2 linked regions of the Sphaerisporangium rubeum genome follow. The protein of the gene in region 2 interacts with the protein of the main gene of each other region in a pairwise test. Links are inferred from orthologs where the notes say so. Each region holds a gene or a part of one and is shown on either strand. Other genes may lie near its edges.

What was found.
Region 1: the proteins of mrdA (region 2) and BJ992_RS19560 interact in binary tests that used the Escherichia coli proteins (3 or more experiments, as listed by UniProt). The link is inferred for Sphaerisporangium rubeum from one-to-one orthologs.

The regions. Positions count from the first base shown.
Region 1 is NZ_JACHIU010000001.1:4,548,486-4,564,297, reverse strand. The notes cover bases 7,137-10,284. They hold BJ992_RS19560 (transglycosylase domain-containing protein), read right to left. Parts: upstream 9,895-10,284; coding sequence 7,378-9,894; downstream 7,137-7,377. Other genes in these bases: murA (UDP-N-acetylglucosamine 1-carboxyvinyltransferase), read right to left, coding at 9,948-10,284. Also shown: BJ992_RS19580 (RluA family pseudouridine synthase), read left to right, coding at 1-884; BJ992_RS19575 (serine/threonine-protein kinase), read right to left, coding at 906-2,528; BJ992_RS19570 (protein kinase domain-containing protein), read right to left, coding at 2,567-4,327; BJ992_RS33860 (serine/threonine-protein kinase), read right to left, coding at 4,527-7,100; more of murA, read right to left, coding at 10,285-11,252; BJ992_RS19550 (hypothetical protein), read left to right, coding at 11,515-12,186; BJ992_RS19545 (amidase), read right to left, coding at 12,183-13,583; ybaK (Cys-tRNA(Pro) deacylase), read right to left, coding at 13,580-14,083; hisD (histidinol dehydrogenase), read left to right, coding at 14,184-15,488; BJ992_RS19530 (histidinol-phosphate transaminase), read left to right, coding at 15,485-15,812. UniProt on the Escherichia coli protein: Cell wall formation. Synthesis of cross-linked peptidoglycan from the lipid intermediates.
Region 2 is NZ_JACHIU010000001.1:2,166,298-2,178,264, reverse strand. What follows is about bases 4,262-7,260. They hold mrdA (penicillin-binding protein 2), read right to left. Parts: upstream 6,786-7,260; coding sequence 4,737-6,785; downstream 4,262-4,736. Other genes in these bases: mreD (rod shape-determining protein MreD), read right to left, coding at 6,782-7,260; rodA (rod shape-determining protein RodA), read right to left, coding at 4,262-4,692. Also shown: BJ992_RS09325 (Rne/Rng family ribonuclease), read right to left, coding at 1-510; BJ992_RS09320 (TIGR03936 family radical SAM-associated protein), read right to left, coding at 613-1,386; BJ992_RS09315 (TIGR03960 family B12-binding radical SAM protein), read right to left, coding at 1,585-3,507; more of rodA, read right to left, coding at 3,577-4,261; more of mreD, read right to left, coding at 7,261-7,309; rod shape-determining protein MreC, read right to left, coding at 7,331-8,449; BJ992_RS09290 (rod shape-determining protein), read right to left, coding at 8,478-9,509; ndk (nucleoside-diphosphate kinase), read right to left, coding at 9,850-10,260; BJ992_RS09280 (hypothetical protein), read right to left, coding at 10,333-11,967. UniProt on the Escherichia coli protein: Catalyzes cross-linking of the peptidoglycan cell wall. Responsible for the determination of the rod shape of the cell. Is probably required for lateral peptidoglycan synthesis and maintenance of the correct diameter during lateral and centripetal growth.

The sequences.
Region 1 (15,812 bases), 2.4 Mb from region 2 along the record:
AGCGGCTCGACGCCGCGCTCGCGCGGCTGTTCGGCTTCTCCCGCACCCGCGCCGCCGAGCTGATCTCCGCCGGTGACGTGCAGCTGGACGGCGCGACCGCCGCCAAGTCCGACCGCGTGCACGCCGGCGCCTGGCTGGAGGTCGTGATCCCCCCGCCGCCGGCGGCCCCGGTCCCCGTCGCCGAGCCGGTTCCCGGCATGCGGGTGCTGTACGAGGACGACGACATCGTGGTGGTGGACAAACCCATCGGCGTCGCCGCGCACCCCACTGTGGGCTGGACCGGACCGACCGTGCTCGGCGGGCTCCTCGGCACCGGCCACCGGGTCGCCACCAGCGGCGCCGCCGAGCGTCAGGGCATCGTGCACCGCCTGGACGCCAACACCACCGGCGTCATGGTGGTCGCCAAGAGCGAGGTCGCCTACTCACGGCTCAAGCGCGCCTTCAAGGAACGCACCGTGGACAAGCGCTACCACGCCTTGGTCCAGGGCCACCCCGACCCGCTGCGCGGCACCGTCGACGCACCCATCGACCGCCACCCGGCCGGCGACGGCCGGTTCGCCGTGGTCGCCGGTGGCAAGCCGTCGGTCACCCACTACGACACCGTCGAGGCGTTCCGCGCCGCGTCCCTGCTGCACATCCGCCTGGAGACCGGCAGAACCCACCAGATCCGCGTCCATATGTCCGCCACCCGCCACCCCTGCGTGGGGGACCTCATGTACGGCGCCGATCCTCGCCTCGCGGCCCGCCTCGGCCTGACCCGCCAGTGGCTGCACGCCGTGTCGCTGTCGTTCGAGCATCCGGTCACCGGCGACCAGGTCACCTTCACCAGCGAGCATCCCGCCGACCTCGCGCGCGTGCTCGACACGGTCCGCGCCGAGTCCTGACCGCCGTCCCCCTGGCGGCGGTCAGACGTCGTGCGTCAGGAGCGGCGTGGAGGCCTCCTCGTTCGCGTTCACCGAGTGCAGCGGTGCGTTCACGCCGCCACCCGGGCCGCCCTGGTTCCCGTTCTTCGGGCCGCCGTGCTTCGGTGAGCCCTGCTCGGCGTGGCCCGGCGGGATCTCGCCGGCGCCGCTGCTGTCCTCGGGCTCCGGAGACTGGCTCTTCGGCGGCCCGGAGGGCTTGCCGCTCTTGCCGCTGTCGTCCTTCGGGCCCTTGTCCTTGGGCTTGGGACCCTTGTCGTCCTTGGGCGCCTTGTCGGCCGGTCCTTTGTCGTCGGTCTTGTTCTCGCCGCCGCCGGTCCGCTTGGCGGACGGCACGACCGGGGGAGCCTGCGAGTACGAGGGACGGCCGCCGCGGCTGACGGGTTCGGTGGCGGGAGGCGGCGTGGGGGTGACCGACACGGTCACCCGCACCGTCGGGGACACCGTCGGCGTGGTCTGCCGGCCGTCCATCTGGGCCATCATCCAGGCGGCGCCGCCGGTCACCAGCGCCACCGACAACACCAGAGCGCCGAGCCCGGCGAGCGCCATGCCACGGCCGCCGCCTCCGGCACGCGCGGGGGGCTCCGTGGCGGGGCTGGTGTCGGCGGGGTGCACGTCTCCGGTCACCGGGACGGCGCCGACGGCGAACGGGCCGTGCCGGGGGCCGTCCGCGGCCGGCCGGTGGGCCGGCGGGGTGGGGGCCGCCGCGACGGCCGCCGCCGAGTCGGGGCCACGACGCTGCGCGGGGACGGCGGGGGCCGTGGCCTCCGGCGCGAGACCCGCTGCCACCATCCGCAGGTACGTCTCGGCGTCGGCGGCGCTCAGCCGCTGCTCCGGGTCCTTGTGCAGCAGTCCTTCGAGCAGCGGGGCGAGCGGCCCGGCGTGGCGCATCGGCTCCGGCGGGTCGTGCATCACGGCGCCGAGCGTCGCCAGCGGATTGCCGCGGTGGAACGGCGAGCGGCCCTCCGCCGCCACGTACAGCGTCACCCCGAGGGACCACAGGTCCGACGCGCGGGTGGCCTGGCCGCCCGCGGCACGTTCCGGCGCGATGAACGCCGGGGTGCCGACCAGCATGCCGGTCCTGGTGACCGGCGAGTCGTCCTCGAGTGTCGCGATGCCGAAGTCGGTGAGCACGGCACGGCCGCTGCCCTTGGCGAGCAGCACGTTGTCGGGCTTGACGTCCCGGTGCAGCACCCCGGCCTGGTGCGCGGCGCGCAGCGCGGCCAGCACCTCCAGTCCGATGCGGGCCACCCGCACCGGCGGCAGCGGCCCGTGGTCGCGGACGTACGCGCCGAGGGTGTCCGACGGGACGAGCTGCATGACGAGCCAGGGGTGGCCGTTCTCCTCGAACGCGTCGTAGACCGTGGCGACGCTCGGGTGGCTCACCCGTCCCGCGGCCCGCGCCTCCCGGAACGTGCGCACCGCGAAGACCTCGCGTTCCTGGTCGGTCAGTTCTGGGGGTGCGATGACCTCCTTGACCGCGACGTCGCGGCCGAGGACCTCGTCACGGGCACGCCACACCGTGCCCATCCCGCCTCGGCCGATTCGTTCGAGCAGGCGGTAGCGGCCTGCTACGACTTGCTCTGTGACCTGGGAGGATTCCGGCATGGAGATGTGGCTACCCCCAAAAAGTGGTCACATTCCCTTCAGAGAGGATCAGGCCGAAAAGTACCGGCGAACCTCACGAAACGGGAATATTCCGCTTCCCATGACTCATCAGAGGTGTGCCAGTAGAGCGCGTACTGCCGTCCGTCCGGCGTCACGAACGCACGGTCCATCACATGCGCCGTCCCGGTCTTCATGCGCCAGGTGAACTCCCAGTCCGCCGCCTGCCACCCCATGAACGACCCCGCCGTCAGCCCGACCAGCCGGTACCCCGGCAGCCAGCCCCGTGCGGTCGACTCACGCGCCACCGCGCGCAACGCGTCCACCGGCCGCTCGGCCGTCCACGGCGTGGTGTCCACCAGCAGATAGGTCCCCGAACCCGGTTCCCGGAACGTCACCCGTGTCTTCTGCCGCGTCGTCTCCACCCACCGCGGCGGCAGCGCGATCGTGAACCCCAGCCGGTCCTCGTGCAGGCGCCACCCCGGCGGCACCACCACGGGCCGCGCCGACGGCTGTCCCGTCGGCTTCACGGACGGGCTCACCGAGGGCCTCGCCGACGGTTCCGCCTGCGGGGACGCACCGGTCGGCGCAGTGGTGGGAGACGTCTCCGCGGAGGCGGTCCCGGAAGGCACCCCCGGCGTGCCGGCCACCCCGCCGGTCACTGAAAGCCGCTGGTACCCGTAGTACCCGGCGGCGCCGAGCCCCGCCACCAGCGGCAGCACCAGCGCCGTGACCACCGCGGCCCGGACCCCGCGTCTCGGTCCGGCGGGCCGCCGGGACACGCCGTCCGGCCCTGTCGCATGCCGGTACGCGTCCCCCGGCCCGGTCCCGTGAGGGCCCGGAGGCACGGGGGTACCGGGTCGTGCGGCCGGTGGGCCGGTGGGGGAGTGCTCGGAGGCGTCGCGCCAGGCGCGGCCGTCCGGCAGGGTGAGGCCGGGCGCCGCGTGGCCGCCGTGCGGCGCGGGGCCGCGTGGGTCCGCCGACGGCCCGCTCGCGGCCACCCGGTGCAGGGCCTGCGCCGCGTCCGCGGCCGTCATGCGCAGGTCGGGTTCCTTGCGCAGCAGACCTTCCAGCACCGGGGCGAGCGGTCCCGCGCGCCGGACCGGCGCGGGGTCGTCGCTGAGCACCGCGGCCATGGTCGGCACAGGAGCGCCTCGGTCGAACGGCGGACGGCCCTCCACCGCGGCGTACAGCGTCGCGCCGAGCGACCACAGATCGGACTCCGGCACCGCCGGATGACCTCGCAGCCGCTCCGGCGGCATGAACGCGGGTGTGCCGGTCAGGTTGCCGGTCGTGGTGAGCCCGGCGTCCCGCGTCATCGTCGCGATGCCGAAGTCCGTCAGCACCACCCGGCCGCCTTCGGTGAGCAGCACGTTCTCCGGTTTGACGTCCCGGTGCAGCACCCCCGCCGCGTGTGCCGCGCGCAACGCGTCCAGCACGTTCGCGCCGATCCCCGCCACCGTGTGCGGGTCCAGTGGTCCCTGTTCCTTCAGCACCTGGCCGAGGGAACGCGACCGCACCAGTTGCATGACGATCCACGGCCGTCCGTCCTCCTCGACGACGTCGTGCACCACCACGACCGACGGATGATCGAGCCGTCCGGCCGCGCGCGCCTCCCTGATGGTCCGCCGGTTGAACGCCTCACGATCGGCGTCCCCCACCCCCCGGTACACGACCTCCTTGACGGCCACCCGCCGGTCCAGCAGCTCGTCGTGGGCCACCCACACGACCCCCATGCCGCCACGGCCGATCTCCTCGACCAGCCGGTACCGGCCCGCGACCCGCCGCCCCTGCGCCGTCACCCGATCCAGTCCCTCCCACGGCCCCCGGCCGCCCCCAGGCACGCTTGCGATGACGGCGGTCCGGTATCACCCGTGTCCACAGGGACACGCCTGCCGTTCCCGTCACCAACGGCATCGTCGCACAGCCCGCGTGCTCCGCAGGCCCGCCGGCCGGACACCGCGTCCGGCGTCCGCGGACACGATCCGCGCGACGGTACGGCTATTTGGCGGGCTTGAAAGTCGCGGTGAAGGTCTCGAAGAGGTCGTACATCTTCTTCCAGTCCTTGTCGGCCGTCTTCCAGTAGATCGCGTAACCGTGCTTCTTGCTGGTGACGAACCCGCGGTTGACGACATGCGCGCGGCCGCCGCCGGCACTGTAGGTGAACTCCCAGTCGGCGGCCGTCTTCCAGTAGTCCACCTCCTTGATCTTGATCAGCTTGTAGCCGGGGAAGCGTCCGCGCGCGGCGGGCTCCTGAGCGCGCCAGTCCTTGGCGGCGTCGGACTTGGGACTGCCGGTGTGGTCGATCATCAAGAAGGCGTCGGTACCCGGCTTGCGGAAGTAGATCTGGGTGCCCTTGGTCTCCGCGCGCTTCCACCCCTTCGGCAGCGCCAGCGAGAACCCGGTGCCGTCCTTGTACCGGTGCCACCCGTCCGGCACGTCGGCGGGGCTGGAACCGGTGGGCTTCGGCGTGGGGGTCGCCGTGGGGGTGGGGGTGGGAGTAGTGGCCTGCGACGGCGGCGCGGCGGTCGACACCGCTCCTGAGGAGTCCTGCGACGCGCCGGGTGAGGCGGCACCGCTCGCGCCGGTCTCGGCCGACGGCGTGCCGCCGGCCCCGGCCCGCGGATCCTGCGGGGTCTCCTCCGCCTGCCTCATCCCGATCCACAGCGCGACCGCCGCCACCACGAGCACGACCGGCACCGTGAGCAGCACGATCCGCCGCACCGGCAACGAACGTCCCGGGCCCTCGCCCTCACCGCGGGCCCACCAGTCGTCGTTCCCGAGTACGGTCTCGCCTCCGCCGGGATGCGCGGTCACGGTCGCCCCGGCCGGATCCTCGACCGCGCCGGCACGACGCTCGGCGGCGGCCGCGCCGGTCACATCGGCACGGCGCTCGGCCGCACCGGCCGCGGCGGCGGCCACCGGCTCGGACGCGGCGGGCCGTCGTTCGACGGCCTGCGCGGCAGGCATCTGCGGCGCCACATAGGGCTCAGGATCCGCCGCGGCCGCGCCGTAGGGACGCCGCCGGTTGTCCGGACGGCCCTCCGGCCGGGTCTCGCCACCCGGAGGCCTTCCCGGCCGCGGCACGCGCGTCGGCCGGTGCGCCTCCGCCTCCTGCGGGTCCTTCGCGTTCTCCGCGTTCCGGCCCTCTGCCGCGTCCCCGCCGTCGCGGCCGTCCTCCGCGGGGTGCGCCTCGGCCACGCCTGCCTCGGCCGCCTCGTCACGTCCGTCCTCGGCGGCCTGCGGCGCGGCGGAGTCCGGGGTGGCGGCGGCGTCCGGCGTGGCGGGGCTCTCGGAGGCGGCGGGATCGCCGGATGCGCCGGGCCGTGCCGCGGGCTCCGGCGTCGCGGCGCCGTCTTCGGCCGCACCGGCGGCGGATGTGGCCGGGGCCGGGGTGGGGGCGGCGACCGGGCCGTCGTCCTCAGGCGGGGACGCGGCGACCGGGGGCTCCTGCTTCCCGGGCCTCGCGACGGCCTCTATCTGCTTGCCGGTCGCCGGGATGCCGTCGCCGTCACCGGACGGTCCGGCCGCCGGCGCGGCCTTCGGCGCCGGGGGGCCGGGGACGGCAGAGGCCGCTCGGCCGGGTGCGGCGGAAGGCGGGGACGAGGAGACGGGGGGAGGCGGGGACGGGGAGGCGGCCGGCCGGGGGGAGCGGGAGGGTTTGCGGGGTGGGGAGGTCGCCGGCGCGGGGAGCGGAGCCGAGGGGAGGGTGTGCTGGTGGGACGTGGGGGTGGCGCTGCGGTCCTCCGCGATCGCGCGGAGCATGCGTTCGGCCTGGTCGGGGGGGAGCCGGCGGGCCGGGTCCTTCTCCAGCAGGCCCATGAGGACGGCGCTCAGCCGGCCGGCGCGCGGGGCCGGTTCCGGCTGATCGTTCAGCACCGCGTGCATGGTCGCCATGGCCATGCCCTTGTCGTGCGGGGGACGGCCCTCGACGGCGGCGTACAGCGTGGCGCCGAGCGACCAGAAGTCGGACTCGCGCTGCGCCGGGTAGCCGCGCAGGCGCTCGGGTGCGATGAAGGCGGGGGTGCCGACCAGGCCCGTGCGGGTCATGGTGGTGTCGGTCTCCATGCGCGCGATGCCGAAGTCGGTCAGCACCACCCGGCCGTCGTCGGTGAGCAGGACGTTCTCGGGCTTGACGTCGCGGTGCAGCACCCCGGCGGCGTGCGCGGACCGCAGGGCCTCGATCAGCCGCAGGCCGATCTCGGCGACCATGCGCACCGGCAGCGGGCCGTCGTCACGCAGCACCTGGCCGAGGGACCGCGAGTCGACGAGCTGCATGACGATCCACGGCCGGCCGTTCTCCTCGATGACGTCGTGCACGACCACGACGTTCGGGTGCGTCAGCCGGCCCGCGGCCCGTGCCTCGCGCAGCGTGCGGCGGTTCAGCTCGGCGATCTCGTCGTCCTCGGGGTCGCCGGGGTAGCGGACCTCCTTGACGGCGACCGCGCGGTCGAGCAGCTCGTCGTGGGCCCGCCAGACGATGCCCATGCCGCCCCGGCCGATCTGCTCCAGGAGCTGGTAGCGGTCGGCCACGCGGCGTCCCTGCTGTCGCTTCCCCGGCCGTGCTTCCGACATCACCCGGCGCTACCCCCTTTCAGGCGAAAGAATCGTCCCATAGCAGCAGGCACGCGCAAACGCGGGAAGGACAGGAGTGGTCCGCGATCCGGGACGCGACATCCACATCGTGGACATCCCAAAGCCCGCCACCCCGATGATCAGGCATTTCATGGCCCCGGCCCGGCGGAGTCCGGCGCGAATGTGATCACCCGATCCGATTCCACCCCAGCTCGTCCGCGGTTTCCGCACGGCCGCGCGCCGACAGGAGGCCGCGCCGCTCAGCGTCCCGGGACGGTCACCACCGGACCGGCGGCTGGCGCCGGTACCTCAGGTACGGGTCGTACGGTTCGCCGCGTCCGTAGCGATCGTGCCGCGCGTACGGTTCGCCGCGTCCGTACCGCCCGTACCGCTCGTACGGCTCGGCCCGGCCGAAGCCGTCGTACCGCTCGTACGGGTCGCGGCGGCGCGGCGCGGGGAGGCCGCTCTCCCAGTCCTCGAGCAGGTCGTGGCTCTGCGGGTAGGGACGGAAGGGACGGTCACCGGGGTACCAGTGGCGGCGCAGGCGATTCGCGCGTGGACGCTCCCCGGCCCCGTCCTCCTCGTACCGCTCGCCGTCCCGGTCGCGGCGGCCGTCACGCTCCTCACCGGGCCGGCGTCCGGCGACCAGGTCCTCGGGCTTCAGGCCGGGGGTGGTGCCGCCGCCGAAACGCGCGTGGTCGGGGGCCGTGAAGTCCGTCGAGGGGACGTCACGCAGCGCGCCTTCCATCGACGTCACCCAGATCGGGCCGGGAAGGGTGGCACCCTGGATGCCGCCGTAGGAGCGGCCGCCGATCTCGACGCCGTCCAGGGGGTGCTTGTAGGCGCCGCGGATGTCGCCGAGGCTGACGGCCGCGGCGAGTTCGGGGGTGTAGCCGGCGAACCACGCGGAGGTGTACTCGTTGTTGGTGCCGGTCTTGCCGGCGGCGGGCCGGCCGATGCCCTGGCCGCGCATGGTCCCCTGCGTGAACACCCCCGACAGCACGAAGTTGACCGCGTCGGCCACGGCCTCCTCGATCGGCGCGGAGCAGCTCGGCGCGACCGTGGTGTGCCGGCCGCGGCGCTCGGTGATCGCCAGCACCGCCATCGGCCGGCAGTACCTGCCGCGCGCGCCGAACGTCGCGAAGGCCGCCGCCACCGTCACCGGGTCCATCTCGTTGACCCCGAGGGTGAACGTCGGCACCTCCTTCAGCGGCTTGCCGTCCGCGCGGGTGACGCCGAGCGACCGCGCGGTGCGGACCACGTCGCACAGGCCGACGTCGCGTTCCAGCATCATGTAGAAGATGTTCACCGACTGCCAGGTCCCCGTGGCCAGGCTGTACGGCCCGCCTTTCCCCTCTCCGCCGGCGTTGTGCACCACCGCGTCCGGCACGCTGACGTTCTTGCCGGCGCAGTCGCGGTACCCCGAGGACGGCGAGAAGGCGCCGGGGGTGTCGAAGCCCTGGTCGAACTTCCAGCCCTTGGCGAGCGCGGTGGCCAGGGTGAACACCTTGAACGTCGAGCCGGCCTGGAAGCCTTGACCGCCGCCGTGCGCGATGTCGGCCGCCAGGTTGAAGGTCGTGTGCGCACCCTGGTCCTTGCCGCCGGGGTTGAGGCCGTACTTCTTGCTGGCGACCAGCGCGCGGATGCGTCCGGTGCCGGGCTCGACCATGGCCTCGGCGGCCACCTGGTGGTCACGCGGATGCACGTATTCGGAGACGGCCTTCTGCGCGGCCTCCTGCATGCGCCGGTCGAGCGTCGTGGTGATCTCCAGCCCGTCGCGGTACAGCCGCCGCTCCCGCTCGGCCCTGGTCTGGCCGAACGCCGGGTTGGCCGCCACCTCGCGCTGCACGTACAGGCAGAAGAACGGGTACTCGCTCTCGGCGCACCCCCCGGGTTCCGGCCGCAGGTCCAGTCCCAGCGGCTCGGTCCTGGCGGCCTGGGTCCGCGCGGGGGGCACCATGCGCAGTTGCGTCATGCGGTCGAGCACGAGGTCGCGCCGCGTCCGCAGCCGCCGGCGCTGCTCGGGGCCGAGCGTCGGGTCGGTGAGGGACGGCGTGCGCACCGCGCCGGCGAGCGTCGCGGCCTGCGCCAGCGTCAGCGACGCCGCCGAGGTGCCGAAGAACCGCTGCGCCGCGGCCTCCACCCCGAACGCGCCGCCGCCGAAGTACGCGATGTTGAGGTACCTGACCAGGATCTGGTCCTTGGAGTACTTGCGTTCCAGCCCCATCGCGTACCGCAGTTCCTGCAGCTTGCGGCGGATGCTCGGCGCGCGGGCCGAGTCGCGTTCGCCGTCGGAGCGCGCGTTCTGCAGCAGGATGTTCTTCACCAGTTGCTGCGTCAGCGACGACCCGCCCTGCCTGATCTCCCCGGCCCGGGTGTTGGTGATCACCGCGCGCAGCGTGCCGCGCAGGTCGAGACCCGCGTGCTCGTAGAACCGCGCGTCCTCGATGGCGACGATCGCCTTCAGCATCACCGGCGCGATCCGCGTGATGTCCACCGACCGGCGGTTCTGCACGTAGAACTGCGCGAACTGGCGGCCGTCCTTGTCCAGCAGGCGGGTGCGTTCCGGCAGCGGCGCCTCACGCAGCGCGGACGGCGTGTCGAAGAAGTTCCTGGAGACGTCCCTGGTGAACACCCCGGCGCCGCCGACCGCGGGGAGCGTGAGACCGGCGACGAGCACACCGCCGGCCACCCCGGCGAGGCCGAGCGCGGCGAGGCACGCCGGCACGGGACGCTCACGCCGCCGCGCGGCGTCGCCGCCGGTCACGCGTCGGCCGTCGGATCCCGAGCTCACGGGATAGAAAGTGCGACCGCCGGAACGTCGGGAAACGTCCGCCGTGCGAAACTTTACGGTTCCCTGCTGATCTTCATCCCAAGTGAGGTGAACTGGTCGTATACGCGGTGGTAGCCGCGTTCGATGTGGTTGACCCCACGCAGAGTGGAATTGCCGTCCGCGACCGCCGCGGCGAGCACCGCGGAGAACCCGGCCCGGATGTCCGGCAGCGTGACGTCGGCGCCACGCAGCTTGGACACGCCGCGCACCACCGCCGAGTGCCTGGCGTTGGTGTCGTGGTACCGGCACGCCGGGCCGCCGAGGCACACGTCGAAGATCTCGATCTCGCAGCCCATCTTCTGCAGCGCCGGCACGTACACCAGACGGTTCTCGAACACCGTCTCGTGCAGCACCGACATGCCTTCGGCCTGCGTGAACAGCACCATCAGCGGGGTCTGCCAGTCGGTCATGAACCCCGGATGGGTGTCGGTCTGCACCGCGGCGGCACGCAGGCCGTCCGGCGCGGACGCGGTGAGCCAGTCGTCGGTGATGTCGAACTGCGCACCCATGCGGGCCAGCGTGGTGATGGCGGTGACCAGGCGGTCCTGCGGACAGCCGTGCACCCGCACCTCACCCTTGGTGATGAGCCCCGCCACCAGGTAGGAGAACGCCTCGATGCGGTCGCCGGCGAGCCACGTGGACGCGCCGCGCAGCCGCTCCACACCCTCGATGACGATGCGGCGGTCCGGGCTGAGCTCGATGCGGGCCCCCATGCGCTGCAGGAACAGCGCCAGCTCGACGACCTCGGGCTCGGTGGCGGCCCCCTTGATGACCGTCTTGCCCTCGGCGAGCACCGCCGACAGCAGGATGGTCTCGGTGGCGCCGACGCTCGGGTACGGCAGCTCGATGCGGGTGCCGCGCAGCCGGGTGGCCTTGGCGGTGATGCCGGCGTCGCCGACCTCGACCTCGGCCCCCATCTGGCGCAGCGCCTCGACATGGAAGTTGACCGGCCGCCGGCCGATGGGGTCGCCTCCCACCAGCGGCACGAACGCCTCACCGGCCAGGTGCAGCAACGGCCCCAGCATCAGGATGGGGATGCGGTTGAGGCCGGTGAACGCCTCAGGCACCCGCGGCCGGATCTCAGGCCCGCGCTCCAGCGTTATCTCGCGGCCCGAGATGTCGACCTCGATGCCGAGCGCTCCGAGCATGGCGGCCGTGATGCCGACCTCACCCACCTCGGGAGCGTTGTGCAACGTGCTCGGCCCGCTGCCGAGCATCGCGGCCACCATGTGCTTGGACACGGCGTTCTTTGACCCGCGTACCTCGACGTCCCCCCGGAGAGGCCCGGACGGCTCGATCAGCCATACCTCTTCACTCACGGGGAACAGCCTAACCGGGTGACACGAATGGCCGGGGGCGGCCGTCCTCGACCGGTATGGACCAGGCCGTACGCGAGTGTCGTGGGATGTTCGGCGGCGACGGTCACCCGTGTGGAGCACGTCGCGCGAGAAGCCGGGGATCTCGTCGCCGGCAGGACCGTGCCGTGCGAGGTGTCATCGAGGGCTTCAGCGGCAACAGTCATCGGTAGCATTGTCGGGGCCCGCGTGCCGGTGCGCGGCGCGCGGCGGGCGAGGTGATCGGGTGCGGCAGCTACGGGACTTCTTACTGACCGTGGGGGTGCTCGCCGTGCTCGGCGCAGCCGGCGGCCTGCTCTGGTCGGCGGTGGCCCCCCGCACGCCGTACGTCGTCACCGCGGCGGGCCCGAGGCTCACCGACCCGATGACCCAGTCGCTCATCGCCGCCGACGGCTGGTTCGCGCTGATCACCGGGGTCGCCGGGCTGGCGTCCGGTGTCGCCGCCTACCTGCTGGCCCGCCGCGGCCGGCCCCTCGCGCTGCTGACCGGGCTCGCCGCCGGCGGCCTGCTGGCCGGCCGTCTCGCGCTCACCGTCGGCACGTCCGTCGGCTCGGCCTCGGTGCAGGCCGCGGGCCCCGGCTCCGCGGCCGTGGGCTCGACCGTCGGCGTGCTCACCGTCACCGCCGCCGGCGTGCTGCTGTGCTGGCCCCTGGTCGCCGTCGCGGTCTTCGGCATCCTGGAGTCCACCGACGGCTACCGCGACTCGCCACTGCGCCGGCCGCACGCCGGTGAGGACGGCGGCCCGCCGGGGCCCGGTCACGGCGTCCCCGGCCCCCCACTTCCCGGCACCGCCGTCCACGGCCCGCCGCCTCCCGGCCCGGAGTTCGCCGGACCGGGTACGGACGCCGCCGGTCCGCCGGCGCCGGGGAGGGAGGCCGGCGGGCCGCCGCCGCGCTAGCCGAGCGGGGGCCGCCTCTCGCCGTGCCGGGTGGCGCGTTCGAAGGCGTGCGCGGCGCGCAGCACCGTGAGGTCCTCGAACGGCCGCGCGATCATCTGCACCCCGACCGGCCACCCCTCGGGGGTGAAACCGCAGGGCACCGACGCGGCAGGCGCGTGCAGCACACTGATCCAGTACGCCGAGCGCATCCACGCGAGGTAGTCGGGCATCGGGGTGCCGTCGATCTCGGTGACGTAGGGGTCCTCCACCGGGAACGGCGGCACCTGGCTGACCGGCGCGATCAGCAGGTCGTAGGTGTCGAAGAACCTGCTCATCCTGTGGAACAGCCGGGTGCGCAGCCGCTCGGCCCGCGCGAGGTCCGCCGCGGTGACCTTCCTGCCCTGCTCGACGTTCCACCGCACGTTCGGCCCGACCAGGTGATCGTCCAGTTCGCCGTACGTCGCGGCGTACTGCCACGCGCGGTAGGTCCGGAAGGCGTCCTCGGCGTCGGACAGGTTCAGCTCCACCTGCTCGACCGTGGCGCCGAGCCCGGTCAGCACGGCCGGGGCCCGCGCGGTGACCTCCGCGGTCCGCGGGTCCACCGGCAGCCCTCCGAGGTCGGGACTCCACGCGATCCGCATGCCTTCGACCCCCGGCTGGAGCGGCCCGGCGAACGCCGAGCCGTCCTCGCGGATCGCGAACGGCGAGGTCGGCGCGAACCCCGCGATGACGCTGAGCAGCAGGGCCGCGTCGGCCACCGTGCGCGCCATCGGCCCCGGCACACCGAGGGTGAACCACGCCGCGGCGCGCGAGAAGTCCGGGACCCGGCCGGGAGTGGGCCGCAGCCCGACCACGTTGCAGAACGACGCGGGGTTGCGCAGCGATCCCCCCATGTCGGAGCCGTCGGCGAGCGCCGTCATGCCGCAGGCCAGCGCCGCCGCGGCGCCGCCGCTGCTGCCGCCGGCGCTGCGCGTGAGGTCGTAGGGGTTGCGGGTGGCGCCGAACACCTCGTTGACGGTGTGCGAGCCGGTGCCGAACTCGGGGGTGTTGGTCTTGCCGAGCGTCACGGCCCCCGCCGCGCGCGCACGTTTCACCACCAGAGCGTCCTCGCGCGGCACATACTCGGCGAACAGCCGCGAGCCGTACGTGGTGCGGATGCCGACGGTGTCGGTGAGGTCCTTGAACGCGATCGGCAGGCCGTGCAGCGGCCCGCGCCAGACGCCGCGCGCGAGGTCGTCGTCCAGCCGTCTCGCCTCGTCCATGGCCCGGTCGGCCGACAACGTGACGACGGCGTTGACCTGGCCGTTGACCTCGTCGATGCGCCGCAGGTGCGCCTCGGTCAGCTCGGCGGCGCTGATCTCGCGCGCGCGCAGCAGGCCGAGCATCTCGGTGGCGGACAGGTGGACCGGCTCGGTCACGCCGCCTCCTTGCCGATGGGGGCGGTGACGGCGCGGGTGAGGCGCACCAGGTCGGCGGGGGCCGCCTCGATCTGCAGGCCGCGCCGACCGGCGGAGAAGTAGATGGTCGGGAAGTCCAGCGCCGAGGAGTCCACCACGGTCGGCAGGGCCTTGCGCTGGCCGAGCGGGCTGATGCCGCCGACCACGTACCCGGTGACCCGCTCGACCTTGGCGGCGTCGGCCATGGCGGCGCGTTTGCCGCCGAGCGCCGCCGCCAGCGCCTTCAGGTCGAGCTTGCCGGCCACGGGGACCACCGCGACCGCGAGGCCGCTCTCGACCTCGGCCACGAGCGTCTTGAAGATGCGGTCGTGCGGCACGCCGAGCGCGTCGGCGGCCTCCTCGCCGTACGCCTGCGCGTTCGGGTCGTGGTCGTAGGGGTGCAGGGTGAACCCGGCCCCGGCCTTGGTCAGCGCCACGGTCGCGGGGGTGCTCTGGCCGCCCTTGCTCTTCGTCTTGCTCACGGCGCAAGCTTAATGCCGAACTAAAATCTACAATGTAAAGGCATCGTCCGAATGGCGGACGGACGCCGGAACGCCTCGCCACCCTCCGTAGACTGGTCCGGTGATAACCCGTATCGACCTGCGCGGGTCACTGCCGTCCGATCCGCGAGACCTGCTGCCCCGTGCCGACCTCGACGTCGAGGCCGCCCTCACCGCCGTGCGCCTTCTGTGCGACGACGTGCGCCATAGGGGAGCGGCGGCCGTGCGGGAGCTCACCGTGCGCTTCGACGGCGTCGAGCTCACCTCCACTCGGGTCCCGGTGGCGGCGATCTCCGCCGCGCTCGAGGCGCTCGACCCGGCGGTGCGCGCCGCGCTCGAGGAGTCGATCCGCCGCGCGCGCCTGGTGCACCGCGACCAGCGCAGGCAGGACGTCACGACCCAGGTCGTCCCGGGTGGCACGGTCACCGAGCGCTGGGTGCCGGTGGACCGCGTCGGGCTGTACGTCCCCGGCGGCCGCGCCGTCTACCCCTCCAGCGTCGTGATGAACGTCGTGCCGGCGCAGGAGGCCGGTGTGCCGTCGCTGGCCGTCAGCTCGCCGCCGCAGGCCGAGCACGGCGGACTGCCGCACCCGTCGATCCTCGCCGCGTGCGCGCTGCTCGGCGTGGACGAGGTGTACGCCGTCGGCGGCGCGCAGGCCGTGGCGATGTTCGCCTACGGCACCGAGGAGTGCCCCCCGGTGAGCATGGTGACCGGCCCCGGCAACATCTGGGTGGCCGCCGCCAAGCGCCTGCTCAAGGGCCGCGTCGGCATCGACTCCGAGGCCGGGCCCACCGAGATCATGATCGTGGCCGACGACACCGCCGATCCCGCGCACGTCGCCGCCGACCTGATCAGCCAGGCCGAGCACGACGTCATCGCCGCCGCCGTGCTGGTCACGCCGAGCGAGCGCCTCGCCGACGCCGTCGAGAAGGAACTCCCCGGCCAGGTCGCCGCGACCCGCCACTCCGAGCGCATCGCCGAGGCCCTGTCGGGGCCGCAGTCGGCGATCGTGCTGGTGTCCGGCGTCGACGACGCGCTGCGGGTCGCCGACGCCTACGCCGCCGAGCACCTGGAGATCCAGACGGCGGACGCCGCCGGGGTCGCCGCGCGGGTGCGCAACGCCGGCGCGATCTTCATCGGGCCGTACGCGCCGGTGTCGCTCGGCGACTACCTCGCCGGGTCCAACCACGTGCTTCCCACCGGCGGCTGCGCCTGCCACTCCTCGGGGCTGTCGGTGCAGACGTTCCTGCGCGGGGTGCACGTCGTCGACTACACCCGTGAGGCGCTGGCGCAGGCCGCGCCACACGTCTACGCGCTGTCGGAGGCCGAGGACCTCCCGGCCCACGGCGCGGCGGTGCGCGCGCGCTTCCCGGAGGGAGACCGATGAGCGGCGACCGTGTCCGGCTGGACGATCTGCCGCTGCGCGACGATCTGCGTGGCCGCACGCCGTACGGCGCGCCGCAGCTCGACGTGCCGGTGCGGCTCAACACCAACGAGAACCCCTACCCGCCGCCGCCGGAGCTGGTGGACGACCTCGCCGAGGCGGTGCGTTCCCAGGCGAGCGTCCTCAACCGCTACCCCGACAGGGACGCCGTGGCGCTGCGCGAGGACCTCGCGTCCTTCCTCGGCCACGGCGTCGTCCCGGCGCAGGTGTGGGCCGCCAACGGGTCCAACGAGATCCTCCAGCAGATCCTCCAGGCCTTCGGCGGGC
Region 2 (11,967 bases):
CGTCACCGGTGCCTGCGCGGCGTCGTCCGGCTGGACCGCCGGGGTGTCCTGCGCGGGGACGACCGGCGCCGCGGGTGCGGCGTCCGGCTCGGCGTCCGCCTTGACGGACTTCCTGGCACGGGTGCGGCGCGCCGGCGCCTCACCGTCCTTGACCGCCGTACGGCGGCGCGTGACCCGCTTGGCGGGCTCCGGCGCCTCCGCGGTCTCGCCGGCCACCGGCGCGGCGTCGGCGGTGCCACCATCGGCGTCACCCGTACCGATGCCGGCACCGGTCCTGACACCGGTGTCGGCGGTCGCTTCGGTCCTGGCGGCGACGCCGTCCGCCGCTCCGGATCCGCCGCCGTCGGCGGTGCCGGTCACGGCGGTGGCGGCGCGCTCCGTCTCCTCCGGAGGCGGGCCCGCCGGTCGGCTCGCCGCGCGGCGGCGCCGGACCGGGGTCTTGGTCTCCTGCTTTTCCGTTGTATCCCCGCCGAGGCCGGCGGCCCCGACGATGGGCTCGTTGTCGAGCATGCGGGCGTTCTCCCGTCAGCTCCCGGGCGCGTCACCGCGCCGCGCGGGAGCTCTCGTCTCTCGCTGTACGCCGGTCCGCCTCGCGGGGCCCGGCGCCAAGTCCTATTTGTGGTCATCGACGTGCCGCACAGCCGGCCCCGTCTCGCCGCCGCGAACGTCGCGGTCCAGGTCGAGCGGGTCGGCGGTTCCACCGGTGTGCGCGTCGAGCGGTCCCTGCGCCAGCCTGGTCACCTCAGGGGGTGACGGCGGCGCGAAACCAGCGACAAGACGCAGACCCGTGAGCACGTCATCGGGCCGGACGGCGGGTGTCACCTGCCGTACGACCATACGCAGTATCGCACACGGCGGGCCGGAGGCCCCGTCCGCCGTGACCGTCGTCTCGTCGCCCGCCGTCAGGGTGTGCACGGCCTGCCTGGCGTCGAAACGGCGCATTCCTTTTTTGGTGAGGCGTTCCACCTCGACCGTGTCCCGCGTGAGGAACTCCTTCACCGCGACCTCGGCCTCCCTCGCCGAGGCGCCGGGAAGGCGCACCTCCCACTCGGAGAACTCCAGCCGGTCGGCCAGGCTGCCGGCCCGCGCCTCGACCACGTCGAGAACGTCGAGACCCGGAGGCAACGAGGAGTCCAGTTGGGCTCGGACGCGGTCGGGCACGCAGGCCGACACGACGCCGATCTCCAGATATTCCGCTTCGCTGGCCACCCCGGTGGGGGCGGCACCCGCGTATGAGATCTTCGGGTGGGGTGTGAACCCCGCGCTGAAGCCGACGGGGATGCCGGCTCGGCGCACCGCGCGCTCCACGGCGCGCGAGATGTCTCGGTGACTGGTGAACCGCAGCCTGCCGCGCTTGGCGTACCGCACCCGGAGGCGCTGCACCACCGGCGCGGGCGGGGGCCCATCAGGTACAGGGTTCTTCAGCTAATCGTCCTTTCTCCGTCGTACCGTCCCCTTGACCTCCTACTCAGGATAGGGGCGCCGGGGCGGCCGGGGCTCGTGACGACGGGCCCCGGTCACCCGGCGGGACGGCTCTACAGCATGCAACGATGACAGGCCGTGTGCGCTTCCCCGCGTCGTGTCTCAGACGACGGTCAGGGGGAGCAGCTTCCGGCCGGTGGGGCCGACCTGGATCTCGGTCCCCATGGTGGGGCAGACGCCGCAGTCGTAGCAGGGGGTCCAGCGGCAGTCCTCGACCTCGGTCTCCGAGACGGCGTCCTGCCAGTCCTGCCACAGCCACTCGCGGTCCAGCCCGGCGTCCAGGTGGTCCCAGGGCAGCACCTCGACCTCGTCGCGCTCCCTGGTGGTGTACCAGTCGACGTCGACCGGCTGACCGGCCAGCGCCTTCTCGGCGCAGGCCATCCAGCGGTCGTAGGAGAAGTGCTCGCTCCAGCCGTCGAACCGGCCGCCGTCCTCCCAGACGGCCCTGATCACCGCGCCGACCCGGCGGTCACCCCGCGACAGCAGGCCCTCGACGATGGACGGCTTGCCGTCGTGGTAGCGGTACCCGATGGCCTTGCCGAACTCCTTGTCGGAGCGCAACGCGTTCCTGAGCTTCGCCAGGCGGTCGTCGACGGTCTCGTGGTCGGTCTGCGCGGCCCACTGGAACGGGGTGTGCGGCTTCGGCACGAACCCGCCGATGGACACCGTGCAGCGCACGTCACGGGTGCCGGTGGCCTCACGGCCCGCCTTGATGACCTTCTTGGCGAGATCGGCGATGCCGAGCACGTCCTCGTCGGTCTCGGTCGGCAGCCCGCACATGAAGTACAGCTTCACCTGGCGCCACCCCTGGCCGTAGGCCGCGGTGACGGTGCGGATGAGGTCGTCCTCGGAGACCATCTTGTTGATGACCTTGCGCATGCGCTCGGAACCCCCTTCGGGGGCGAACGTCAGGCCCGAGCGGCGGCCGTTGCGCGACAGCTCGTTCGCGAGGTCGATGTTGAAGGCGTCGACCCGCGTCGACGGCAGCGACAGGCTGGTGTTGGTGCCGTCGTACCGGTCGGCGAGGCCCTTGGTGATGTCGGCGATCTCGGAGTGGTCGGCGCTGGACAGCGACAGCAGGCCGACCTCGTTGAACCCCGACTCGCGCACACCGGCCTCGACCATGTCGCCGATCGTGGTGATCGACCGCTCCCGCACCGGCCGCGTGATCATGCCGGCCTGGCAGAACCGGCAGCCACGGGTGCAGCCGCGGAAGATCTCGACACTGAACCGCTCGTGCACCGTCTCGGCCAGCGGGACCAGCGGCTTCTTCGGGTAGGGCCACTCGTCGAGGTCCATGACGGTGTGCTTGTGCACCCGCCACGGCACACCTGGCCGGTTCGGCGCGACCCTGGCGATGCGGCCGTCGGGGTGGTACTCGACGTCGTAGAACTTCGGGACGTACACCCCGCCGGTGGAGGCGAGGCGCATGAGCAGCTCGTCACGGCCGCCGGGGCTGCCCTCGGCCTTCCACTCGCGGATCACCTCGGAGATCGCGATGGCGATCTGCTCGCCGTCGCCGAGCACCGCGGCGTCCAGGAAGTCGGCGATCGGCTCGGGGTTGAACGCCGCGTGACCGCCGGCCAGCACGATCGGGTCGTCCTCGCCGCGGTCGGCGGCCGCGAGCGGGATGCCGGCCAGGTCGAGCGCGGTCAGCAGGTTGGTGTAGCCGAGCTCGGTGGAGAACGACACGCCGAGCACGTCGAACGCGCGCACCGGCCGGTGCGCGTCGACGGTGAACTGCGGCAGGCCGTGCTCGCGCATCAGCGCCTCAAGGTCGGGCCACACGGCGTAGGTGCGCTCGGCCAGGGTGGCGGGCAGCTCGTTGAGGATCTCGTAGAGGATCTGCACGCCTTGGTTGGGCAGGCCCACCTCGTAGGCGTCCGGATACATCAAGGCCCAGCGGACGTCCGCCTCGTCCCAGTCCCTGACAGTCGAATTGAGCTCACCCCCGACGTACTGGATGGGCTTCTGCACCCGGGGCAGCAGCGCTTCCAGGCGGGGAAACAGCGACTCGACAGACATGTGTCCAAGGGTAGTTCCTGCTCAGCACGCCTCGCACCGGGCATGACACGGCGAGGCGCCTGCCGGCCCTCAGAAGCGCCGTTCCCTGACGTGCACGGCCTGGAGCAATCCGATGGCGATCATGTTGGCGAACGTCGCCGTGCCGCCGTAGGAGACGAACGGCAGCGGCACACCGGTGATCGGCATGATGCCGATGGTCATGCCGACGTTCACATACGTCTGGAAGGCGAACCAGCAGACGATGCCGCCGGCCATGAGCGCGCTGAAGCGGTCCTCGCAGTGGCGCGCGATGCGCAGCCCGCGCAACAGCACCACGCCGAGCAGCGCGACCACGGTGAACGCGCCGAGGAAGCCGAACTCCTCCCCCACCACGGTGAAGATGAAGTCGGTGTGCTGCTCCGGCACGAACCGGCCGGTGGTCTGACCTCCGTGGAACAGCCCCTTGCCGAACAGCTCACCCGACCCGATGGCGATCAGCGCCTGTGTGCTGTTGTACCCGGCGCCGCGCGGATCGTTGGCCGGGTCGATGAAGGCGGTGAACCGCGCGATCTGGTACGGCTTGAGCAGGCCGAAGAACCAGACCGCGAGGCCCCCGAGCAGCGCCAGCAGGCCGAGCGCGACGATCCAGCGTTTACGCAGGCCCGCGAAGATGATCAGCGCGCCGGTGGTGACGGCGAGCACCATGGTGGTGCCGAAGTCCGGCTGGAGCATGACCAGGCCCATCGGGACGGCCGCGGCGAACAGGCCGAGCAGCAGGTCCAGCGGCCGGGGCCGGTCCGAGCCCGCGGCGGGCTCGGCGAGCAGCGCGCCGAGCATCAGGACGAGGGCCGGTTTGGCCAGCTCCGACGGCTGCACCGCGAAGCCGCCGCCGAGCAGGATCCACGAGTGTGAACCGTTGACGGTCGACCCCAGCGGGGTGATCACCGCGAGCAGCCCGAGCAGCGACACGCCGTACACCACCGGCGCGTACACCCGGAGCCTGCGCTGGTCGGCCGTGGCGGCGAGCCCGCACAGGGCCCAGCCGATGAGCAGGTTCAGTATGTGCTTCTTCACCATGCCGGTCGGCGCACCCGCGGCCCAGGTGCGGGTGGACGACCACACCAGCAGTGTGCCGATCACCGACAGCGCGAGCACGGCGACGAGCAGCACGCCGTCCAGCCGCCACACCGCCGACCGCGCACCCATGGCCCGCTGGATCAACGAGTCACCCTGCGGCGCGAGAGCCTGGTTCACTCGGCCACCGTCCCGTCCCTGTTGATCGTCGGCAGCCGGTCCGGGGGCCGGCCGCCAGGCAGCGCCGCCTTGCCCTTGATGCCGTAGATGGCCTCCCAGATCTCGCGGGCCGCCGGCGCGGCGGCCATGGCGCCTTGACCACCCTGCGAGACGGTGACGACGACCACGAACCGCGGGTCACCCGCCGGAGCGAACGACGCGAACCACGAGGTGTCCTCCTTGCCGTACACCTCGGCCGTGCCGGTCTTGCCGCCGATCTTGACGACGTTCATGGGGAAGCCGCCGAACGCACCCGCCGCGGTGCCGTCGGACGTCACCTCACTCAGCGCGTTGCGGATGTAGTCACGTGTCCCCTTGTCCACCGGCAGCCGGCCCGTCACCGGGGCCGTGACCTCGCGCACCCGCGTGCCGTCGGGGCTGACGATCGCCTTGGCGATCCGCGGGCTGCGCAACCTGCCGTCCCCGACGAGCGCGGCGTACGCCACGGCAAGCTGCAGCGGTGTGACCAGCACGTCCCCCTGGCCGATGGACAGGTTGGCCGCCTCGGCGGCGTGCCACTCGAAACCCTCCAGGCAGTTCTCGTTGGCCAGCCGCTTGAGGTAGGCGGCCCGGCCCGGGTCCTTCTTGGCCACCTCGGGGTAGCCGGTCCTGGCGCGCAGGCAGCTCAGGTCCTTGGTGGCCTTCCACTGCTCCTTCTTCCAGTTCCTGCCGGGGATGCGGCCGGGCACCTCCCCCGGCAGGTCGATGCCGGTGCGCCTGCCGAAGCCGTACGCCTTGGCGGTGTTGGTCATCGGCTCCTTGGGATGGGGGACCGGTTTGTCGCCGCCGTCGCGTTTCCACATCTCGTACGCCGCGCGGTAGAAGATCGTGTCGCAGGACTTCACCAGCGCGGTGTGGAGGTTCATGGGGCCGAGGCCGATGCCGTGGAAGTTGTGGAACGACGTCCCCGCGACGTCGTAGGCGCCGGGGCAGTCGTAGGTGCCCTTCAGCGGGTAGCCGTCCCTGACCATCGCCGACACCGACGAGATCTTGAAGGTCGAGCCGGGTGCGTACTGGCCGTGCGTGGCGCGCGAGATCAGCGGCAGGCCGGCCTTCTCCGACAGCAGACTCCGGTACTCCTTCTCGGAGATGCCGCCGGCCCACACCGCCGGGTCGTACGTCGGCATGCTGCCGAGCGCGATGACGCCGCCGGTCCGCACGTCCAGCACGACAGCGGCGGCGCCGTCGGCCTTCGGCGCGTTCTTCATCGCGTGGGCCAGCGCCTGGTCGACGGCCCTCTGCACACCGGTGTCCATGTGGGTGATCAAGATGGCGCCGGGGACCGGGGAGGTCTGGCGCTCGACCCCGAGCACCTTGCCCATGCGGTCCACCTGCACGCGGCGCAGGCCGGAGGAGCCACGCAACTCCTCGTCGTACACGTACTCCAGGCCGTCGCGGCCGACGAGGTCCACACCGGAGAAGTTGGCCTTCAGCGTGGAGCGCTTCTTCAGCTCCTCCTCGGTGACCGGCTGAAGGTAGCCGAGCGTCTGCGAGGCTCCGGCGCCGAGGGGGTACTCCCGGACGGCCTGCACCTCGGCGTGCACACCGGGGAAGTCCTCCTGGCGCTCCAGGATCTGCAGGGCCTGGCGGGTGGACACCTTGTCGTCGATGGGGATCGGCGAGTACAACGACCCCGGCCAGCAGGGACGGGTCACGTGCGGGCCGCAGGGACGTATGCGCTGGCGCAGCTCCTTGACCGGACGGCCGAGCACCGTGGCGAGACGTCCGAGCACGGCGGCGCCGCCGTCACGCATGCGTTCGAGCTCGGCGCGGTCCACCGACACCACCAGCGCGGAACGGTTGCGCACCAGGGGACGGCCTCTGGCGTCCAGGATCGGGCCGCGGACCGCCGGGACGATCACATCCCTGGTGCGGGTCTCGGTGGCCGCGGCGACGAACTGCGGTCCGCGCACCACCTGCACCTGCCACAGGCGCAGCCCCAGCACCACCAGCAGGGTGATCACCAGGAACTGCAGCACCACCAGCCTGGCGCGTACCCGGTTCACACCCGCCTCCGCACCGGGTAGGCCCCGGTCGGCACGGACCGGCGTCTCGGCCGCTCCCCCGCGCGCCGCGACACCACCCAGAAGCCCGCCGCCACGATCGCCAGGTCGTACACCACCATCGACGGCCAGTCCTCAAGCGGCGCGGGCCAGTCGACCCGTGGGTCGCCGAGCAACCCGCCGACGCCGGCCGCGAGCAACGGCGCCGCCATCACCGCCACGATCACCGTCGCCGCCAGCGCGCCGCGGGCCCGCTCCCCCGCGCGGCCCACCGCGAACCCCACCAGGCAGAACACCAGCGCGTACTGCCCCATCACGTGCGCCGCGGGAGGCAGCACGTCGGCGACCGCCCCGGTGAGGAAACCGATCAGCGCGCCGGCCGCCGCGCTCCGCACGGCCGCCAGCGCCACCACGCCGAGCAGGACGAGATCAGGCCCGCCACCACCGGGGAACGCGAACCTGTTGATCACGCTCACCTGCACGACCATGACCGCCGGCACCAGCAGGACCGCCGCGACCCCCCTCATGACCGCACCCCTCTCGCTCGCTCATTCCCGCTCACCGTCCCGGCCCCGGCCGTCGCCGGCGGCGCCTTCGCCGTCGCCGGGAGGCGCGTTGCCGCGTTCGCCGGGAGCGACGACCTCGCCGTCACCCGGGGTGGTGTCGCGACGGCGGGGACGCCGTTCCTCCGGTGGGCCGGACGGGTCGGCGCGCCGGCCCACCGCCGGTGGCGGCCCTGACGGCGGTGGCGCGGGGGTCGGGGACGGGGCCTCGGCACGAGCGGGTCTCCGCGCCGGCGCCGGTGGCAGCAGAGCGTCGCGGGGATCGCGAGCAGGGGCCTGGACGACGACCCCGACCACGTCGAGAGCGCCGAAGTCCACGAACGGCGTGGCGTAGGCGACGCGGGTCAGCTCGCCAGGCGTCGGCTCGACCCGCTCGATCGTGCCGATCGGCAGGCCCGGCACGTACGGCGTGCCGCGCTCGGAACCGAAGGTCACGATGCGGCTGCCGGTGGTCAGGGACGACACCGCGTCCAGCAGGCGGAACCGCACGAACCGGCCGTCGGCCGACGGGCCGAGCCCCGAGACCAGACCCACCTTGTTGCCCTGCTCCACCCGTGCCCCCACCGATGACGCCGGGTCGGTGAGCAGCACCACGGTCGAGGTGGACGGGCCCGCGCGCACCACACGGCCCACCAGCCCGTCGCCGTTCAGCACGGTCATCTCGGCCCGCACACCGTCCACCGAACCGGCGTCGATCTCGACGGTGTCCTCGAACCCCGGCACCCCGCGCCGCGCGATCACCTCGGCCGGCACCACGCGGAACCTGCCGAGGCCCGACAGGCCGAGCATCGCCGACAGCTCGGCCGACCGGCGGCGGTCCAGGCCCCGCGCGGTCAGCTCACCACGCAACCTGGCGTTCTCGGCGCGCAGCCGCGCGATGCGGCGCTCGGCGTCCGGCGCCGAGGCGAACGTCGAGACGAACTCGCCGACCGGCCGCGCGACCGCCGTACCCGCCTGCTCGGCCCAGCCGAACACCGACGCGCCGGCCGAACGGAACGGATCGAACAGCGAATCACCCCGCTGCCGGTGGTCGATCGTGATCAGGACGAGTGACGCGGCCAGCAGCAGGCCAAGGGTGGTCCGCGCACGGCGGGTGTCCCTCATCGGGGTCGTCGCTTCCTCGGCGCGCCGGTCAATGTCTCGGTTCCGGCACCAGCACCTGCTGCAGCACCTCGAACTCCTCGACACACTTGCCCGAGCCGAGCGCCACCGAGTCCAGAGCGTTCTCCACCAGATGGATCGGCATGCCGGTCTCGTCACGCAGACGGTCGTCCATGCCGCGCAGCAGCGCACCGCCGCCGGTCAGCGCGACACCTCGGTCCATCAGGTCGCCGGACAGCTCGGGAGGACACTTGTCCAAAGTGGTCTTCACCGCGTCGATGATCAGCTTGAGCGGCTCCTCGGTGGCGCGGCGGATCTCGTCCGCCGAGACCACCACGGTCTTCGGCAGGCCGCTGACGAGGTCACGGCCCCGGATCTCGGCGTGGCGGTCGTCACCGGTGGAGCACGCCGAGCCGATGGCGATCTTGATTTCCTCGGCGGTGCGCTCCCCGAGCATCAGGGAGTACTCCTTCTTGGCGAACGCCATGATCGCGTGGTCCAGCTCGTCACCACCCACCCTGATGGACTGGCTGGTCACGATGCCACCCATCGAGATGATCGCCACCTCGGTGGTGCCGCCGCCGATGTCGACCACCATGTTGCCCGTCGGCTCGTGCACCGGCAGCCGCGCGCCGATCGCCGCCGCCATCGGCTCCTCGATGATGTACACCCGCCGCGCACCCGCCTGGTAACCGGCTTCCTTCACCGCGCGCTGCTCCACGCCGGTGATGCCGCTCGGCACCGCCACGATGATGCGAGGCTTCGCGAAGTGACGCCGCTTGTGCACCCGCTGGATGAAATAGCGCAGCATGCGCTCGGTCACGTCGAAGTCGGCGATCACGCCGTCCTTGAGCGGACGGATCGCCACGATGTTCCCAGGCGTCCGGCCAATCATCCTCTTGGCCTCGATGCCAACCGCGACGATCTTGCCCGTGGTGGTGTTGATGGCCACCACCGACGGCTCGTTGAGCACGATGCCGCGCCCGCGCACGTAGACCAACGTGTTGGCCGTGCCCAGGTCGACGGCCATGTCACGGCCGAGGAACGCCAGCTTGCTGCCCATGGGGAAGGAAACCTTCCTTCAGGTGAGTCGCGAGAGATTACGATTCGCATTCGAATCGTAACGTGACGTACCCACTCCTGAGGGCAACGAGCCGCCAGCCCGGGGAAAATCTTGCCCCACCCGACACTCAAACCCACCCGCACAACCGGGCCCTGAACGATCGCTTCCCCGCCTCCACCAGCGAAAACGCCGCCGTCTCCCGCTGGCGTCACCGTGTCACGCCACCCCGGGACGACCGGACGAACACCGTGCCGGCGAAGCCCCACGACGCCTGGAAGGCCGGGCGAACACAGCACGCGGCCCCGGGTGCGTCAGCACACCGGGGCCGTCGTGGAATCGCTCAGAAGCGGTCCGGAAAGAAGATCTTGATCTCGCGCGCGGCGGACTCGGGCGAGTCGGAGCCGTGGACGACGTTCTCGCCGATCTCCAGCGCGTGGTCGCCGCGGATGGTGCCGGGAGCGGACTTCACCGGGTCGGTGGCCCCGGCCAGCGCACGGAACGCCTCGATCGCGCGCGGGCCCTCCAGGACCAGGGCCACCAGCGGGCCGGAGGTGATGAACGACACGAGCTCCCCGAAGAACGGCCTCTCGGAGTGCTCGGCGTAGTGCGCCTTGGCGGTCTCCGCGTCCAGTGTGCGCAGCTCCAGGGCGACGACCTTGAGGCCCTTGCGCTCGACTCGGGCGATCACGTCCCCGATGAGCCCACGGCGGACACCGTCGGGCTTGATCAGGACAAGCGTGCGCTCGGACACGAGAATCTCCTTAAGTCAACTGATCGCCACCCCGGCAGGGGCCCACGGCGAAAGGGGAAGCCTGCCCGCAGCCTACCGGCCCCCGCCGCCTACCCCATCCTCATGTCCACGAGGGTCTGCGTGCGGGTCCTCCCCGCCGGCAGGCGACGAACCGGGAGGGACGGCCGGGAACGCGACCGTGTCCCCGGCGCGCGCGATGTGCGCGCCGGCGGTGGAGGAGGGGATGGGGTCCGGGGACGGAGGCGCCGGCCGGGGGGCCGGGTCGCGGCGGCGCAGAAGAGCGCCGAGCACCAGGATGGCCACGACGACGAAACCCGCGACCAGAGCCCAGACGTGCAAGGCGCCGACGAAACCGTCCACCATGGCCTGGGACGTGACCGTGCCGGAGGCGCTGATCGCGCGCAGCCACCCCACCTGGATGCCGGTGCCGAGCAGGAAGCCACTGAGCACGGCGGGGAAGCACAACGACAGGCCGAACAGCCCCGCATGAGGGCCCGCGAGCAGCACGGCGGCACTCACCGCGACCGCGGCCCCGGCGGCCAGCAGCACCAGCGGCACGACCAGCGGGAGCCCGGTCGCCGACGGCACGAGCAGCCGTATGCCGCACAACCCGGCGACCACCGCGACCAGCCCGGCCGCCACGAGCCTCGCCACCGGCCCGTCCACCGCACGGCTCTGCGCGCCGCCATCGGCTCCGAGGCCGGACGCCGTGCCGTCCAGCGGCACCGGGTCGTCACCGACATCCCGGTGTGACGGCCCGCTCGCGGACGACCGCGCCGCGGCGGCGCCTTCGAGCGCCGCGGGGCCGGGAAACTTCGCGGACGGATCGACCGCGCCGGTCGACGTGACGGCGACACGGGAGCGTGCCGTGATGAAGCGGACAGCGGCAAAGGCGGCGGCGAACGCCGCGAGCGCGGCCAAGGCGAACGCGGCCCACAGCCCGGACAGCCCCGGCCCGCCGAGACCACCGAGCTCGACGTAGGTCACCTGGGCCGCGGTGGGCAGCACGACCAGGCCGACGGCGATCATGACAAGAGCGGCCATGCGCTCCTCGGAGCCCCCGGCCTGCCGTACGCACGCCATGGCGGGCAGCGAGACGACGGCGACGGCGGCCGCCACCAGGATCAGCTCGGACGGCCAGTTGAAGGTCGTGCCGACCGCCAGCGCCGCGACCCCCGCCGACGGCCCGGCCGTGAGCACCAGAGCCCTCCGTCCCGCCGCCGGCCACCGGATGGCCGCCGAGGACCCGGCCTCACCGCGACGCGACACCGCCAGATGGACGGCGGCGACGGCGAGCGCCACACCGGTCAGCAGTGGGTACGGCTGGAGCGTCACGCGCCACGACGTCACGTCGGCCAGCGGCCACAACGCCAGCGCCTGCGCCGCGAGCAGGCTCGCGCACAACGCCGCGGCCCACAGCGGCACCAGGACGCGCCGCGCGGCCCGAGGCCGCTCCCACGCCGCCGCGAACGTCGCGGGGACGAGGAGCCCCGCGCCGGCGCCGTGCATGGCACGCAGGGCCCCCACCTCGAACGCCGAGCCGGCGAAGCCACCGGCGAGGTCGGCCGCGGCCAGCATCGCGAGACCGGCGAGCACCAGCGGCGCGGGACGGAACCGGCGCAGCGCGGCGCCGGCCAGCGGCACGACGCACAACATGACAGGAAGGGCGAGCCCATGGGCCCGCAGGATGCCGACCCCCGCGAGGCC